2 regions of the Streptomyces sp. NPDC056128 genome follow, and region 1 is predicted to be linked to the other one. Evidence: riboswitches for the same ligand, from Rfam matches in the RefSeq annotation. Region 1 holds a riboswitch; the other holds the start of a gene.

The links. A riboswitch is a leader RNA that binds a small molecule or an ion and turns the genes downstream of it on or off. The one in region 1 is predicted to bind thiamine pyrophosphate.
Region 2: another riboswitch for thiamine pyrophosphate. It lies ahead of thiO (glycine oxidase ThiO); the one in region 1 lies ahead of ACFC1X_RS27865 (thiamine ABC transporter substrate binding subunit).

The regions. Positions count from the first base shown of each region.
Region 1 is NZ_JBHJVQ010000019.1:21,541-29,047, reverse strand. Features, by position in the region: gene ACFC1X_RS27880 (LAETG motif-containing sortase-dependent surface protein) at 1-620, shown strand, start outside; gene ACFC1X_RS27875 (ABC transporter ATP-binding protein) at 716-1,735, opposite strand; gene ACFC1X_RS27870 (ABC transporter permease) at 1,767-3,449, opposite strand; gene ACFC1X_RS27865 (thiamine ABC transporter substrate binding subunit) at 3,425-4,510, opposite strand; TPP riboswitch at 4,589-4,694, opposite strand; gene rlmN (23S rRNA (adenine(2503)-C(2))-methyltransferase RlmN) at 4,737-5,843, opposite strand; gene ACFC1X_RS27855 (hypothetical protein) at 5,888-6,064, opposite strand; gene ACFC1X_RS27850 (MFS transporter) at 6,119-7,507, opposite strand, start outside.
Region 2 is NZ_JBHJVQ010000012.1:172,633-180,139, forward strand. Features, by position in the region: gene ACFC1X_RS23350 (Rv2175c family DNA-binding protein) at 1-362, opposite strand, end outside; gene ACFC1X_RS23355 (NAD(P)/FAD-dependent oxidoreductase) at 420-1,643, opposite strand; gene ACFC1X_RS23360 (hypothetical protein) at 1,733-2,083, opposite strand; TPP riboswitch at 2,136-2,247, shown strand; gene thiO (glycine oxidase ThiO) at 2,245-3,459, shown strand; gene thiS (sulfur carrier protein ThiS) at 3,456-3,656, shown strand; gene ACFC1X_RS23375 (thiazole synthase) at 3,660-4,457, shown strand; gene pknB (Stk1 family PASTA domain-containing Ser/Thr kinase) at 4,663-6,600, shown strand; gene ACFC1X_RS23385 (deoxyribonuclease IV) at 6,597-7,484, shown strand.

The DNA.
Region 1 (7,507 bases):
GCGCCGCCGGCAACGCCCTCGCCTGTGACATCAGCGAGTTCTCCGCCGCCGCCAAGTGCGAAGGCGACAAGGGTGTCATCACCGTCACCGACGTGGACCCCGCCGGCATCCCCGCCGTCGTCACCGTCTACCTGCAGAACAACGGCGCCGACGCCGAGAAGATCGGCGAGAAGACCGTCAAGGGCTCGCGCGACGGCAGCACCATCACCTTCGCCGCGGACTGGAAGCCGAACGCCGAGTACCGCATCCACGTCAAGGCCGACCGGTACGTCGACGAGGACATCAAGCCGAACCTCGTGACCCCGTCGACCCCCTGCAAGACCGAGGACACTCCGAGCCCGACCCCGTCGGAGAGCTCCTCGACCCCGTCCGACGAGACGGAGACCCCGGCTCCCGAGCCGTCCACCTCGGCCCCCGCGCCGACGGAGGACGAGAGCACCGCCCCGGCGGCCGCGCCGAGCAACGCCCCGTCCCCGGCGGCCGGTGACTCCAACCTCGCCGAGACCGGCGCCAACTCCAACACCGGCATGATCGCCGGTATCGCGGCGGCCCTGGTCGCCGTCGGTGGCGGTGCCGTCTTCTTCGGCCTGCGCCGTCGCGGAGCGAACAGCACCCGCTGACGCCCGCACACAGATGGACAGCGGCGGTGGCCCGTCCCCGGTTCGGGGGCGGGCCACCGTCATGTCCGAGGAGCGCCCCCGTCGCGGGCCGGCGCTCAGCCGAGCACGACGACCTCCGCCGCGTCGAACTCCACCCCGACCGCGTCCCCGACCTCCGGCGCCGCCCGCAGCGCGCACGCCGCCTCCAGGCGCGGCGCGTCCTCCGGCTGGAGTTGCACGGCGACATGGGTGCCCCGGAAGGTGCGGGCCGCGACCGTGCAGCGCAGGCCCGCGTCGGCGGCGACGATCCGGACCCCGGCCGGGCGCACGAGCACCGTCCGCGTCCCCTGGAGGGCGTCCTCGGGGACCGGGACCTTGCCCCAAGGGGTGTCCGCGACCTGCCCCGCGACGGTCGCCCCGGCCACGTTGTCGAAGCCGAGGAAGCGGGCGACGAAGGCGTCGGCCGGCCGCTGCCACACCTCGAGCGGCGTCCCCGACTGGGCGATCCGCCCGTCCCGCATCACCACGACCCGGTCGGCGAGCGCGAACGCCTCGCCCTGGTCGTGGGTCACGGCGAGCACCGTGGTGCCCAACCGGCCGAAGAGTTCACGCAGTTCGACGACGAGGCGCTCCCGCAGCGAGCGGTCGAGCTGACCGAGCGGCTCGTCCAGCATCAGCAGCCGGGGCCGGGGCGCGAGCGCCCGGGCGAGGGCCACCCGCTGCTGCTCGCCGCCGGAGAGCGCGGCGACGGACCGGCGTCCGGCGCCCGGCAGTCCGACCAGCTCCAGCAACTCCCCCACCCGGTCCCGCTGTTCGGTACGGGACGCGCCCCGCATCCGGGGCCCGAAGGCGATGTTTCCGGCCACGTCCCGCTGCGGGAACAGCTGGTGGTCCTGGAACATCAGCCCCACCTCACGCCGGTGCGCGGGCACCCCGGCCTGGTCCCGCCCGTCGAGCGTCACCCGGCCGGCGTCCAGCGGCTGGAGCCCGGCCACCGCCCGCAGCAGCGTCGACTTGCCGCTGCCGCTGGGCCCGAGCACGCACACCACCTCGTGCTCGGCGACCCCCAGGTCGACGGCGTCCAGCACGGCCCGCCCGCCGAAGCGGACGGTCGCGCCCTCAAGGCTCAGCAGCATCCCTGGATCACCCGCACAACCAGTCGCATCTCTAGAACTCCCCGCTCCGGTCGGTGCGCAGCCGTTCCAGCACCACCAGCGCCACGGCGCACACCAGCATCAGAATCGTCGAAAGGGCCATGGCCTGGCCGTAGTTCATGTCCCCGGGTCTGCCCAGCAGCCGCGCCACGGCGACGGGCAGCGTCGGGTTGTCGGGCCGCGCGATGAACACGGTCGCGCCGAATTCCCCGAGGGACACGGCGAAGGCGAACCCGGCCGCGACCAGCAGCGCCCGCCGCACCATCGGCAGGTCCACCTCCCGCCACACCCGCCACGGCGACGCCCCGAGCACCGCCGCCGCCTCCCGCAGCCGTCCGTCCACCGCCCGCAGTACGGGCAGCATGGTCCGTACGACGAAGGGGACACCGACCAGCGCCTGGGCGAGCGGCACCAGGATCCAGGAGGAGCGCAGGTCCAGCGGCGGTTCGTCCAGCGCGATCAGGAACCCGAAACCGACCGTCACGGCGGACACCCCGAGCGGCAGCATCAGCAGCGCGTCGAAGCCCCGCACGAAGCGGCCCGCGTCGCGCCGGGTGAGCGCGGCGGCGGCGAGACCGCCGATCACCACGGCGATGGCGGTGGCGGCGACGGCGTACTGGAGGGAGTTGCCGATCGCCTCGATCGGCGGGACCAGGAAGGTGCCGCCGTCGGCACTGGTCAGCGCCCGGTAGTAGCCGAAGCCGGGTGCGCCGAGCGACCGCTGGACCAGCACGGCGAGCGGCAGCACCAGCAGCAGGGCGACGGTGCCCAGGACGCCGGCCAGCAGCGCCCACTGGCCCGTGCCCCGGGGCCTGCGCGCGGTCGTGGCGGCGTCCACCAGCCGCAGGGCGCTCTCCCGCCGCCGTACCGTCCAGGCGTGCACCGCGAGGACCGCGGCGACCGCCACGAACTGGATCAGCGTCAGCACGGCGGCCGTGGAAAGGTCGAAGACCTGGGACGTCTGCCGGTAGATCTCCACCTCCAGGGTGGAGAAGGCGGGCCCGCCGAGGATCTGCACGACGCCGAAGGAAGTGAAGGTGAACAGGAACACCATCAGCGCGGCGGCCGCCACCGCGGGAGCGAGCGCGGGCAGCGTGACCTGCCGCCAGGCCCGCAAGCGGGAGGCGCCGAGCATCCGCGCGGCCTCCTCCTGCCGCGGGTCGAGCTGCGCCCACAGGCCGCCCACGGTGCGCACGACGACGGCGTAGTTGAAGAAGACGTGCGCGAGCAGGATGGCCCACACGGTGGTGTCCAGCCGTACGCCCCACAGCTCGTCGAGCAGCCCGCCGCGCCCCACCAGGGCCAGGAACGCCGTCCCCACGACGACCGTCGGCAGCACGAACGGCACGGTCATCACCGCCCGCAGCACCTGCTTGCCGGGGAAGTCGAAGCGGGCGAAGACGTAGGCGCCGGGCAGTGCGATCAGCAGGGTGAGCGCGGTGGACGCCAGCGCCTGCCAGGTCGTGAACCACAGCACGTGCCGCACGTCGGACTGGGCGAGCACGTCCCCGATCCGGCCGAACTGCCAGGCGCCGTCGACCTCCAGGCCGCGCGCGACAATCGCGGCGACGGGGTAGGCGAAGAACACCGCGAAGAACGCGACGGGCACGACCATCAGGGCGAGCCGCGCCGCGCTCCCGCGCAGGGTCCGGGTCCGGCCCGGACCCTTGCCTACTTCAGTACGAGCGAGGTCCACGACTTGACCCACTGGTCGCGATTGTCGGCGATCTTCGCCGGGTCCATGGTCTGCGGGTCCTTGGCCTGCGGCCCGTACTTCGCGAACGCCTCGGGGATCTGCGCGCCCTCCCGCACCGGGTACACGAACATGTTCAGCGGCATGTCGTCCTGGAACTGCTTGCTGATGAGGAAGTCGAGGAGTGCCTTGCCGCCCTCGGGGTTCTTGGCGTTGCTCAGCAGGCCCGCGTACTCGACCTGGCGGAAGCAGGTGCCGTCGGCGACGCCCGTGGGCGCGGTGGACGGCTGCGGGTCGGCGTAGATCACCTCGGCGGGCGGGGAGGAGGCGTAGGAGACGACGAGCGGACGGTCGCCCTTGGCCTTCTTGCCCCCGGCCGAGCCGGAGAACTCCTCGTTGTAGGCCTGCTCCCAGCTGTCGACGACCTTGACGCCGTTGGCCTCGAGCTTCTTCCAGTAGTCCTGCCAGCCGTCGTCTCCATACTTGGCGGCCGTGCCGAGCAGGAAGCCGAGGCCGGGTGAGGAACTGCCGGCGTTCTCGGTGACGAGCAGGTCCTTGTACTCGGGCTCGACCAGGTCGTCGAAGGAGTCCGGCGGGGTCAGCCCGTGCTTCTTGAAGTACGCCTTGTCGTAGTTGACGCAGATGTCACCGGTGTCGACGGGCGTGACCCGGTGCTTGTCCTGGTCGGCCCGGTACTCGGGCAGGATCAGGTCGGAGCCCTTCGCCTCGTACGGCTGGAACAGCCCGTTGTCGAGGGCGCGGGAGAGCAGGGTGTTGTCGACGCCGAAGAAGACGTCGCCCTGCGGGTTGTCCTTGGTGAGGACGGCCTTGTTCACGGCCTGCCCGGCGTCGCCGTCCTCCAGCACCTTGACCTGGTAGCCGGACTTCTTCTCGAAGGCGGCGATGACGTCCTTGGACGCAGCCCACGAGTCATGGCTGACCAGGGTCACGGTCTTGGAGTCGCCGGAACCCTGCCCCTCGTCGGACGACGACCCGCACGCGGCCAGGCCGCCGACCATGCCAAGACCGACGGCCAGGACGGTGACCTTCTTGGTGATGCTCACTGATTCCTCCTGGGTGACCAGGAGAAGACGCGGCCCCGCCCGCGACCCCTGGCGAGGGTCCCGGGCAGGGCGCAACAGCTCGAGTGGTGACCGATCTCCCTACCCAGAATGACCTGGGCCAGGTTCGGAGGGTCTGCGGCCGGTGCCGCACTCTCAGCGCTGTGGCGCTCCCCTGTCGGAATATGAAGATGTGGTTACTGTTTACGAGGTACTGACGCCGGTCAGGTTACCGCTCGCTCGCGGCGAGCTGACCACACGCCCCGTCGATCTCCTGGCCACGGGTGTCCCGGATCGTCACCGGTACACCGTGCGCCGCGATCGCCTCCACGAACGCCTTCTCGTCCTCGGGCCGCGACGCGGTCCACTTCGAGCCGGGCGTGGGGTTGAGCGGGATGAGGTTGACGTGCACCGGCCGGCCCTTGAGCAGCCGCCCGAGGCGGTCGCCCCGCCATGCCTGGTCGTTGATGTCCCGGATCAGCGCGTACTCGATGGAGAGCCGGCGCCCGGACTTCGCGGCGTACTCGAACCCGGCGTCCAGCACCTCACGCACCTTCCAGCGCGTGTTGACGGGGACGAGGGTGTCGCGCAGCTCGTCGTCGGGGGCGTGCAGCGAGATGGCGAGGCGGCACTTGAAGCCCTCGCCGGTGAAGCGGTTGATCGCCGGGACGAGACCGACCGTGGAAACGGTGATGCCGCGCTGGGAGAGCCCCAGACCGTCCGGCTCCGGGTCGGTGAGCCGGCGGATGGAGCCGACGACCCGGTTGTAGTTGGCCAGGGGCTCGCCCATGCCCATGAACACGATGTTGCTGAGCCGGGCCGGACCGCCGGGGACCTCGCCGTCCCTGAGCGCCCGCATCCCGTCCACGATCTGGTGCACGATCTCGGCCGTCGACAGGTTCCGGTCCAGGCCGGCCTGTCCCGTGGCGCAGAACGGGCAGTTCATGCCGCAGCCGGCCTGGGAGCTGATGCACATGGTCACCCGGTCCGGGTAGCGCATGAGCACCGACTCGACGAGCGTCCCGTCGAACAGCTTCCAGAGCGTCTTGCGGGTGGTGCCCTGGTCGGTCGACAGATGCCGGACGACCGTCATCAGCTCGGGCAGCAGCGCCTCCCGCAGCCCCTCGCGCGAACCGGCGGGGATGTCGGTCCACTGCTCGGGGTCGTGCGCGTACCGCGCGAAGTAGTGCTGCGAGAGCTGCTTCGCACGAAAGGGCTTCTCACCGACAGCGGCGACGGCCTCTTTACGCTCGGCGGGCGTGAGATCGGCAAGGTGCCGCGGCGGCTTCTTGGCTCCGCGGGGGGCGACGAATGTGAGTTCTCCGGGCTTAGGCATGGCTGTACCAGTGTCGCAGATCGTCAGGGGTGGCCCGGGGCGGCTCAGAACAGGCCCCCGACCAGGTGGACGACCACCATGGAGTAGTTCTTCGTGCGGTGCCACGGGCCGCAGTAGCGTCGGGGCCTGCGCCGGCCCTTCTGGTCGAGGAGCGCCTTGCACCAGGCGCAGGGCAGATCGCCGTGGTATCTGCCGTCGTCGTCCCGCCTCGCCTGTGCCATGGCGGCACCTTAATGGATCACTCGTACCCCGCACAGGCGTTCGGTGGCGGCGGGTCAGTTCCGTCGGGGCGGCGGTACCAGGCCCCGTGCGACGAGGCGGCGGCTGATCAGCGTCGCCAGGGCGGAGGCGCCGAGGATGAGGGCGCCGCCGGTGCGCAGGATGGTGTCGTAGGCCTGCTCGGGTCCGGTCTCGGGGGTGAGTGCCGTGATCGCCGACGCCACGGCGGCGAGCGCGATGGCGCCGAGGACGACCAGTGCGGTGAGGACGACCCCGGAGGCCTCGCCGGCCCGGGCGGGCGGGACGATCTGCTGGGTGGCGACGCTGGCGAAGGTCCAGCCGAGTCCCAGGCCCAGGGCGCACCAGGTGAAGACCGGGATGTAGAGCCACCAGGCCCAGACCAGGCTGAGCCCGATCATGCCGGAGCCGGCGATGGCCCCCGCGAGCGCCATCACGCTGGTGGGCCGGATCCGGGTCGAGAGCCAGGCGCCGAGCGGCCCGGTACAGGCCACCATGAGGGCGGGCGCGAGGAAGACGGTCCCGGCGAGGAGGGCGGACAGGCCGCGCAACTGCTGGAGCTGCAGGGTGGCGAGGAAGACGGTGACGGCGTAGCCCATGTTGCTGACCGCCCCCATGACCGTGACCAGGTCGAAGGGGACGTTGCGGAAGAGGCCGAAGTCGACGAGCGGGTGCCGGCAGGTGCGCTCGCGCCGCACGAAGAGGGCGGCGCAGACGGCGGCCACCGCGAACAGCGTCAGCGTGCGCGTGTGGTCCCAGCCCCAGGCGCTGCCCCGCTCGACGGCGAGGGTCAGGGCGGCCAGCGCGGCGACGACGGCCAGGCAGCCGGGCAGGTCGATCTGCCGGGGAGCGGATTCGTCCCGGGAGTCGGGGACGTACCGCAGGCCCAGCAGCAGGGCGACGGCGCTCAGGGGAGCCAGCAGCCAGAAGATCCACCGCCAGCCGGGACCGTCGGTGAAGCCGCCGCCGGCGAACGGCCCGACGGCGGTCCCCACGTTGGCGATGGCGAACACCGCACCGAGCGCGCGGGCCCGGGTGGCGTCGGGAAAGGCGTTGGTGATCACGGACACCGTGACCGGGAAGATGAGCGCCGCCCCGACGCCCTGGACGATCCGTGCGGCGACGAGGACCCCGAGGGAGGGGCTGAGGGCGCAGCCCACGGACGCGGCCGCGAACAGGGCCACACCGGCGAGCAGGACCGGGCGACGGCCCAGGAGGTCGCCCAGACGGCCGCCGACGATGAACAGGCAGCCGATGGCGAGCATGTACGCGGACAGGGTCCACTGGGCGGCGGAGACGGTGACGCCGAAGTCGGCCGCGATGCCCGGGATGGCGAGGTTCAGCGCGAAGAAGTCGAGCTGGATGCAGAAGAGCGCGATCGATACGGCGACGAAGACACCGGCGTGCCGCACGCTCCCCCGCGCCGA
Region 2 (7,507 bases), on a different contig from region 1:
ACGGCGAGCGCCTGGGCGCGGCGCTTCACCTCCGTGCCGCGATTCTCACTCAGTGCCTGGGCCGGGGTGCCCGGCAGGGTCGGGTCGGGGGTGAAGAGCCACTCCAGCATCTCCTCCGGCGTGAAGCCGTCGTCCCGCAGCAGCGTCAGGGTCCCGACCAGGCCCTTGACGACCTTGTCCTCGTCGATGAAGGCCGCCGGGATGTGCAGCGCGCGGTTCTCACCCCGCCGTACGGCGATGAGCTGGCCTTCCTTGATCAGCTGGCGTACGCGGGTCACCTCGACACCGAGCATTTCGGCGATGTCGGGAACGGTGAGCCAGGCAGGCACGAGAGCATCGGTCTTTGCGTCAATCTCGGTCACGTCTCCAGCCTGCCATCTGGCACTGACAGGAGGAAGCCGGACCCGTCCGGACCGGTGCTACGCCGTCGCCCCCTTGAGCGGCCTCGCCGGGTCGGCCAGCAGCACCGGGTCCATCGTCGTGCCCGCCTGGATCAGCCGCTTTCCCTGCGCCAGGTCGCGGGGGCGGCCCACCGCCAGGAGGGCGACCAGCCGGTTCTCGCGCAGCCAGCAGACCGTCCAGGCCGGGCCCGTGCGGTCCCCGCGCCACAGGACCGTGTCTGCGGCCGTGTGGTGACCGGCGTACTGGACGAAGCGGCCGAACTGCTCGGACCAGAAGTACGGCACCGGGTCGTACGCCGCCGGGGTCTCGCCCGCGGGGGCGCCGACGATGTCGGCGGCGACGGTGCGCGGGCCCTGGAGGGCGTTGTCCCAGTGGTGCACCAGCAGCCGCTCGCCGTAGCGGGCGGAGGGGAAGGAGGCGCAGTCGCCGACCGCGTGGACGTCCGGCGCCGAGGTGCGCAGGAGGTCGTCGGCCAGGACCTCGCCGTGCGCGCCGAGGGCGATCCCGGAGCCGGCGAGCCACGCGGTGGAGGGGCGGGCGCCGATGCCGACGACGACCGCGTCGGCGGGCAGCCGGGTGCCGTCGTCGAGGACGACCCGGAGGGGCTCCCCCGGGTCACCGGGGTCGCCGGGCTCGACGCGCTCCACGCGCGCGTGCGTGCGCAGGGCGGCGCCCGCGTCGGCGTACCAGGCGGTCATCGGCGCGGCCACCTCGGCGGGCAGCGCGTCGGCGAGCGGCCGGTCGGCGGCCTCCACCACGGTCACCGCGCAGCCGGCCTCACGCGCGGCGGTGGCGAACTCGGCGCCGATCCAGCCCGCGCCGACGACGACGATGTCGTGGCGGCGGGCGAGGACGGGGCGCAGCCGTTCGGCGTCGTCCAGGGTGCGCAGCAGGTGCACGCCCGGCACGCCGTCGGTGCCGGGGAGCCGGACCGGTTCGGCGCCGGTCGCGAGGACCAGGGAGTCGTACGGCACGGGTCCCTCGGAGGTGTCCAGGAGGTGCGCGCCGGGGCGGACGCCCAGGGCCTCGCAGCCGAGCCGCAGGGTGATGCCGAGTGCCTCGAAGTCGACGTCGAAGGCGGAGCCCTCGGCCGTGCCGAGCAGGACGGCCTTGGACAGCGGAGGCCGGTCGTAGGGCTGGTGGGGCTCGGCGCCGATCAGTGTCACGGTGCCGGTGAAGCCCTGTTCCCGCAGGGCGACGGCGGTCTGCACGCCCGCCATGCCGGCGCCCACCACGACCACGCGGCGCGCGTCGTCCGCCGCCGGTTCCGGTCCCCGCTCCCGCGTCTGCTCGCTCACCTGATCACCTTAGCCACCTGACAATTTGTCAGTCAGTGCTCGTGCACCGTGACCTGCTCCACAACGCTCGTGCCGCTGCCGGGGCGCGACTCCCACTCCCAGCTCTCCTCCAGGCGCACCTGGCCGTCCGGCAGCTCCACCACGGTCGACACGCAGTGCCCCGACGCCGTGCTGCCGTCGGTCCTGAGCTGCACGTACCGGAAGTCGAGCCGGTCCCCCGCGCGGGTACCCACCAGGTGGCCGCGGACGACGTCGCCGCCCGCGTAGTCGGCCCAGACGGCGCCGTCCCGCTCGTGGTACGTGAACCGGGTGCGGGTGCCCACCTGGCCGGGCGCCTGGTCGGCGACGGGGGCGAGGACGAGTCCGTGGAGTGAACGGGTCACGGGCGGAGGCTCCCTTACGAGTGCGAGGCGCTGCGGGCTAGGCTGGCCAACGTAAAGCACTCGCGGGAGCCCGGACGCACCGGGCTGAGAGGGAGGCTGGCGGCCTCCGACCGTACGAACCTGATCCGGGTCATGCCGGCGAAGGGAGGGGCTGGACGCCCATGCCGTCCTCAACACACAGCTCGTCACACACCGTGTCGTCACCCACCGTGTCCCGTAGGCCCGACGTCCTCGTGGTGGGCGGTGGCGTCATCGGTCTGGTCACCGCCTGGCGGGCCGCGCAGCGCGGGCTCGTCACCGCCCTCGTGGATCCCGAGCCGGGCGGCGGGGCGGCGCAGGTGGCGGCCGGGATGCTGGCCGCCGTCACGGAGCTGCACTACGGCGAGCAGACGCTGCTCTCGCTGAACCTCGCCTCGGCCCGCCGCTACCCGGAGTTCGCGGCCGAGCTGACCGACGTCACCGGTCATGACCTGGGCTACCGCCGCTGCGGCACCCTCGCCGTCGCGCTGGACGCCGACGACCGCGCCCACCTGCGCGAACTGCACGCCCTCCAGCAGCGCTCCGGCCTGGAGTCCGAGTGGCTGTCGGGACGTGAGTGCCGGCGCCTGGAGCCGATGCTCGCGCCGGGCGTGCGCGGGGGCCTGCGGGTGGACGGCGACCACCAGATCGACCCCCGGCGCCTCACCCACGCGCTCGTGGCCGCCTGTGAGCGGGCGGGCGTGGTCTTCCACCGGGTGTGGGCCGACCGGCTCATCGTCGGGCCCGGGGAGCGGGCCACCGGGGTCGCCACCGCCGACGGAACCGCGCTGGAGGCCGGGCAGGTGGTGCTGGCCGGGGGCAGCCTGAGCGGGCGGCTCGCGGGCGTACCGGACGCCGTGCTGCCGCCGGTACGGCCGGTGAAGGGGCAAGTGCTGCGGCTGACGATGCCGCGGACGCACGGGCCGCTGCTGAACCGCACCGTGCGCGCCGTGGTGCGCGGCAACCACGTCTACCTGGTGCCCCGGGAGAGCGGCGAGCTGGTCGTCGGCGCCACCAGCGAGGAGCTGGGCTGGGACACCACCGTGACCGCGGGGGGCGTCTACGAGCTGCTGCGCGACGCCCACGAGCTGGTCCCCGGCATCACGGAGCTGCCCCTGACGGAGACCCGCGCGGGCCTGCGCCCCACCTCCCCCGACAACGCCCCGCTGCTCGGACCGACCGGCCTCGACGGGCTGCTGCTGGCCACCGGGCACCACCGCAACGGCGTCCTGCTCACCCCCGTCACCGGCGACGCCATGGCGCACGCCCTGACCACCGGGGAGCTGCCGGACGAGGCCCGCCCCTTCACCCCCCGGCGCTTCGACGCCGCCCCCGCACTCTCGGAGCAGTCCGCATGAACATCTCCGTCAACGGCGAGCCGCGCGAGGTGGCTCCCGGTACCGCCCTGGACGCCCTGGTGGGCACGCTCACCACCGCGCCGTCCGGAGTGGCCGCCGCCCTGAACGAAACCGTGGTCCCGCGCGCGCGGTGGTCCGCCACCGCCCTGGCCGACGGCGACCGCGTCGAGGTCCTCACCGCTGTGCAAGGAGGCTGAACCATGGCCGACGATCCCTTTGTCCTCGACGGCACGTCGTACGCGTCCCGTCTGATCATGGGTACCGGCGGGGCGCCCAGCCTGGACGTGCTGGAGCGCGCGCTGGTGGCCTCCGGGACGGAGCTGACCACGGTCGCGATGCGGCGCGTGAACGCGTCGGTGCACGGGTCCGTGCTGTCGGTGCTGGAGAAGCTCGGCATCCGGGTGCTGCCCAACACGGCCGGCTGCTTCACCGCCGGGGAGGCGGTGCTCACCGCCCGGCTCGCACGCGAGGCGCTCGGCACGGACCTGGTCAAGCTGGAGGTCATCGCCGACGAGCGCACGCTGCTGCCGGACCCGATCGAGCTGCTGGAGGCGGCGGAGACGCTGGTCGACGACGGGTTCACGGTGCTGCCGTACACGAACGACGACCCCGTTCTCGCGCGGAAGCTGGAGGACGTGGGGTGTGCGGCGATCATGCCGCTGGGTTCGCCGATCGGGTCGGGGCTCGGGATCCGCAACCCGCACAACTTCGAGCTGATCGTGGAGCGCGCGGGGGTGCCGGTGATTCTGGACGCGGGGGCCGGTACGGCGTCGGACGTGGCGTTGGCGATGGAGCTGGGGTGTGCGGGTGTGATGCTCGCCTCCGCGGTGACGCGGGCGCAGGAGCCGGTGTTGATGGCTGCGGGGATGCGGGCCGCGGTGGAGGCGGGGCGGTTGGCCCGGCGGGCCGGGCGGATTCCTCGGCGGCACTTCGCGTCGGCGTCGTCTTCTGCGGAGGGGCTGGCTGAGCTTGATCCGGAGCGGCCTGCTTTTCAGTGACCCTGCGTTGTAGGACGTTTCCCACCCACGCACCACCCGTTTCCAGTCGGACAAGAGGCTGGGCTCTCCCGTGGGGGTGCGGCGCCGTCGGCGGCCGACCGTCGTGACCCGGTACGTGTCACGTGCGTCACAGGTGCGCTGCAGTACCGCCCCGGTGGCGGGCGGCGAGCGCGGGGTGTCGGTCGTGGCTCGTACACTCGCCTGCGTGGACACGACCCTTCAGGACCCTCTCGTCGGGCAGGTGCTCGACGGCCGGTACCGCGTCGAGGCGCGGATCGCGGTCGGCGGGATGGCCACGGTCTACCGGGCCGTGGACACCCGCCTGGACCGCGTGCTCGCGCTGAAGGTGATGCACCCGGCGCTCGCGACCGACGCCGGCTTCGTCGAGCGGTTCATCCGCGAGGCCAAGTCGGTGGCCCGCCTCGACCACCCCAATGTCGTCCAGGTCTTCGACCAGGGGGCCGACGGGGCGTACGTCTACCTGGCCATGGAGTACATCGCGGGCTGCACCGTGCGTGACGTGCTGCGCGAGCGCGGTGCGCTGCGGCCGCGGGCCGCGCTGGACATCCTGGAGCCGGTGCTGGCCGCCCTCGGCGCCGCGCACCGTGCGGGGTTCGTGCACCGGGACATGAAGCCGGAGAACGTGCTGATCGGGGACGACGGCCGGGTCAAGGTCGCCGACTTCGGCCTGGTCCGCTCCGTGGACACCGTCACCAGCACCACCGGCGCCGTCCTCGGCACCGTCTCCTACCTGGCGCCCGAGCAGGTCGAGCACGGCGCCGCCGACCCCAGGGTCGACGTGTACGCGTGCGGCGTGGTGCTCTACGAGATGCTGACCGGCGGCAAGCCGCACGAGGGGGACTCGGCCGCGGTGGTGCTCTACAAGCACCTCCACGAGGACGTGCCGCCGCCGTCCTCCGCCGTGCCGGGGATGGCGTACGAGCTGGATGAGCTGGTCGCCGCGGCCACCGCGCGCAACCCGGAGATCCGGCCGTACGACGCCGTGGCGCTGCTCGCGCGGGCCCGTGAGGCCCGCGCGGCGCTGACCGCCGAGCAGCTGGACGCGGTGCCGCCGCAGGCGCTCTCCACGGAGCACGACAATGCCGAGGACCGCACGAGTGTCATTCCGCGCTCGCTCACCGTGCCCCGGCCGCTGCCGGTCAACGAGGACGAGTACGGCGCCGCCGACGACGGAGTCCAGCACACCAGCCGGCTGGCGTCTCCCCCGCCGGACCCGCCCCGGCGCCGCCGGCCGGGGGTGCGGCGGGGCCCACTGACGATCGTGCTGGCCGTGCTGCTGGTGCTCGGCCTGGGCACCGGCGTCTGGTACATCAATTCCGGCCAGTTCACGAAGGTGCCGCCGCTGCTCTCGAAGACCGAGGCGGAGGCCCGCGACCGGCTGGAGGACACCGGGCTGGACGTCGGCAAGGTGCGGCACGCGCACAGCGACACCGTGGACCGCGGCAAGATCATCAGCACCGACCCCGGCGTGGGGTCCCGGATCCGCAAGAACGACTCCGTGTCCTTCACGGTCTCCGACGGCCCCGACACCGTGAAGCTGCCGGACCTGGAGGGCTACAAGCTGGACCGGGCCCGCACTCTGCTGAAGGACGAGGGGCTGGAGCCGGGCATGGTGACCCGCGCGTTCAGCGACGAGGTGCCCAAGGGCTTCGTGATCTCCACCAAGCCCGCGTCGGGCACCACCGTGCGCGGCGGCTCGGCGGTCGCGCTCGTGGTCAGCAAGGGCAGCCCGGTGGACGTCCCGGACGTCGCCGGCGTCGGCCTGGAGGACGCGCGGACGCAGCTGACCGAGGCCGGCCTCAAGGTGAAGGTCGACGAGACGCGGGTGAACTCCGAGTACGACAGCGGCCAGGTCGCCCGGCAGACCCCGGAGCCGGGCAGCCGCGCCGCCGAGGGCGACACCGTGACGCTCACGGTGTCCAAGGGCCCCCGGCAGATCGAGGTCCCGGACGTGGTCGGCGACAGCGTGGACGACGCCAAGCGGAAGCTGACGGAGGCCGGCTTCCAGGTGGACGAGGACCGCGGGCTGCTCGGGCTGTTCGGCGACACGGTGAAGAAGCAGTCCGTGGACGGCGGGGACACGGCGGCCGAGGGCTCCACCATCAGGATCACCATCCGATGACCGGGGGCAGGGGCGGGACGCCCGCGCTCCCCCGCAACCCGGTCGGCGGTCACGTCCCCGTGGCCGGCGGGCTGCACTCCGTGGGGCTGTCCTACGCCCGTGAGCTGAAGGCGGAGACCGTGCAGGTCTTCGTCGCCAACCCGCGCGGCTGGGCCACACCGGCCGGCAACCCGAAGCAGGACAAGGCGTTCCGGGAGACCTGCGCGGCCGAGTCGATCCCGGCGTACGTGCACGCCCCGTACCTGATCAACTTCGGCTCGCACACCGAGGCGACGGCGGAGCGGTCGGTGGAGTCCATGCGGCACTCGCTGCGGCGCGGTCGGGCCATCGGGGCGCTGGGCGTGGTCGTGCACACCGGCAGCGCGACCGGCGGACGGGACAGGTCGGTGGCGCTCAAGCAGGTGCGGGAGTACCTGCTGCCGCTGCTCGACGAGCTGACCCACGACGACGACCCGTTCCTCCTGCTGGAGTCGACCGCCGGGCAGGGCGCCTCGCTGTGCTCGCGGACCTGGGACTTCGGCCCGTACTTCGAGGCGCTGGACTCCCACCCGAAGCTGGGCGTGTGCCTGGACACCTGCCACGTCTTCGCGGCGGGGCACGACCTGACCGGCCCGTCCGGCATGCACCAGACCCTGGACCTGCTGGTGGACACGGTCGGCGCGGGCCGGCTGAAGCTGATCCACGCCAACGACTCCAAGGACGTGGCGGGCGCCCACAAGGACCGGCACGAGAACATCGGCGCCGGGCACATCGGCGAGGACCCGTTCCGGGCGCTGATGACCCACCCCGCGACCGAGGGCGTGCCGCTGATCATCGAGACGCCGGGCGGCAAGGAGGGGCACGCGGCGGACGTGGAGCGGCTGAAGAAGCTGCGCGACGGCTGATCCGCGTCCGCGTCCGGCAGCCC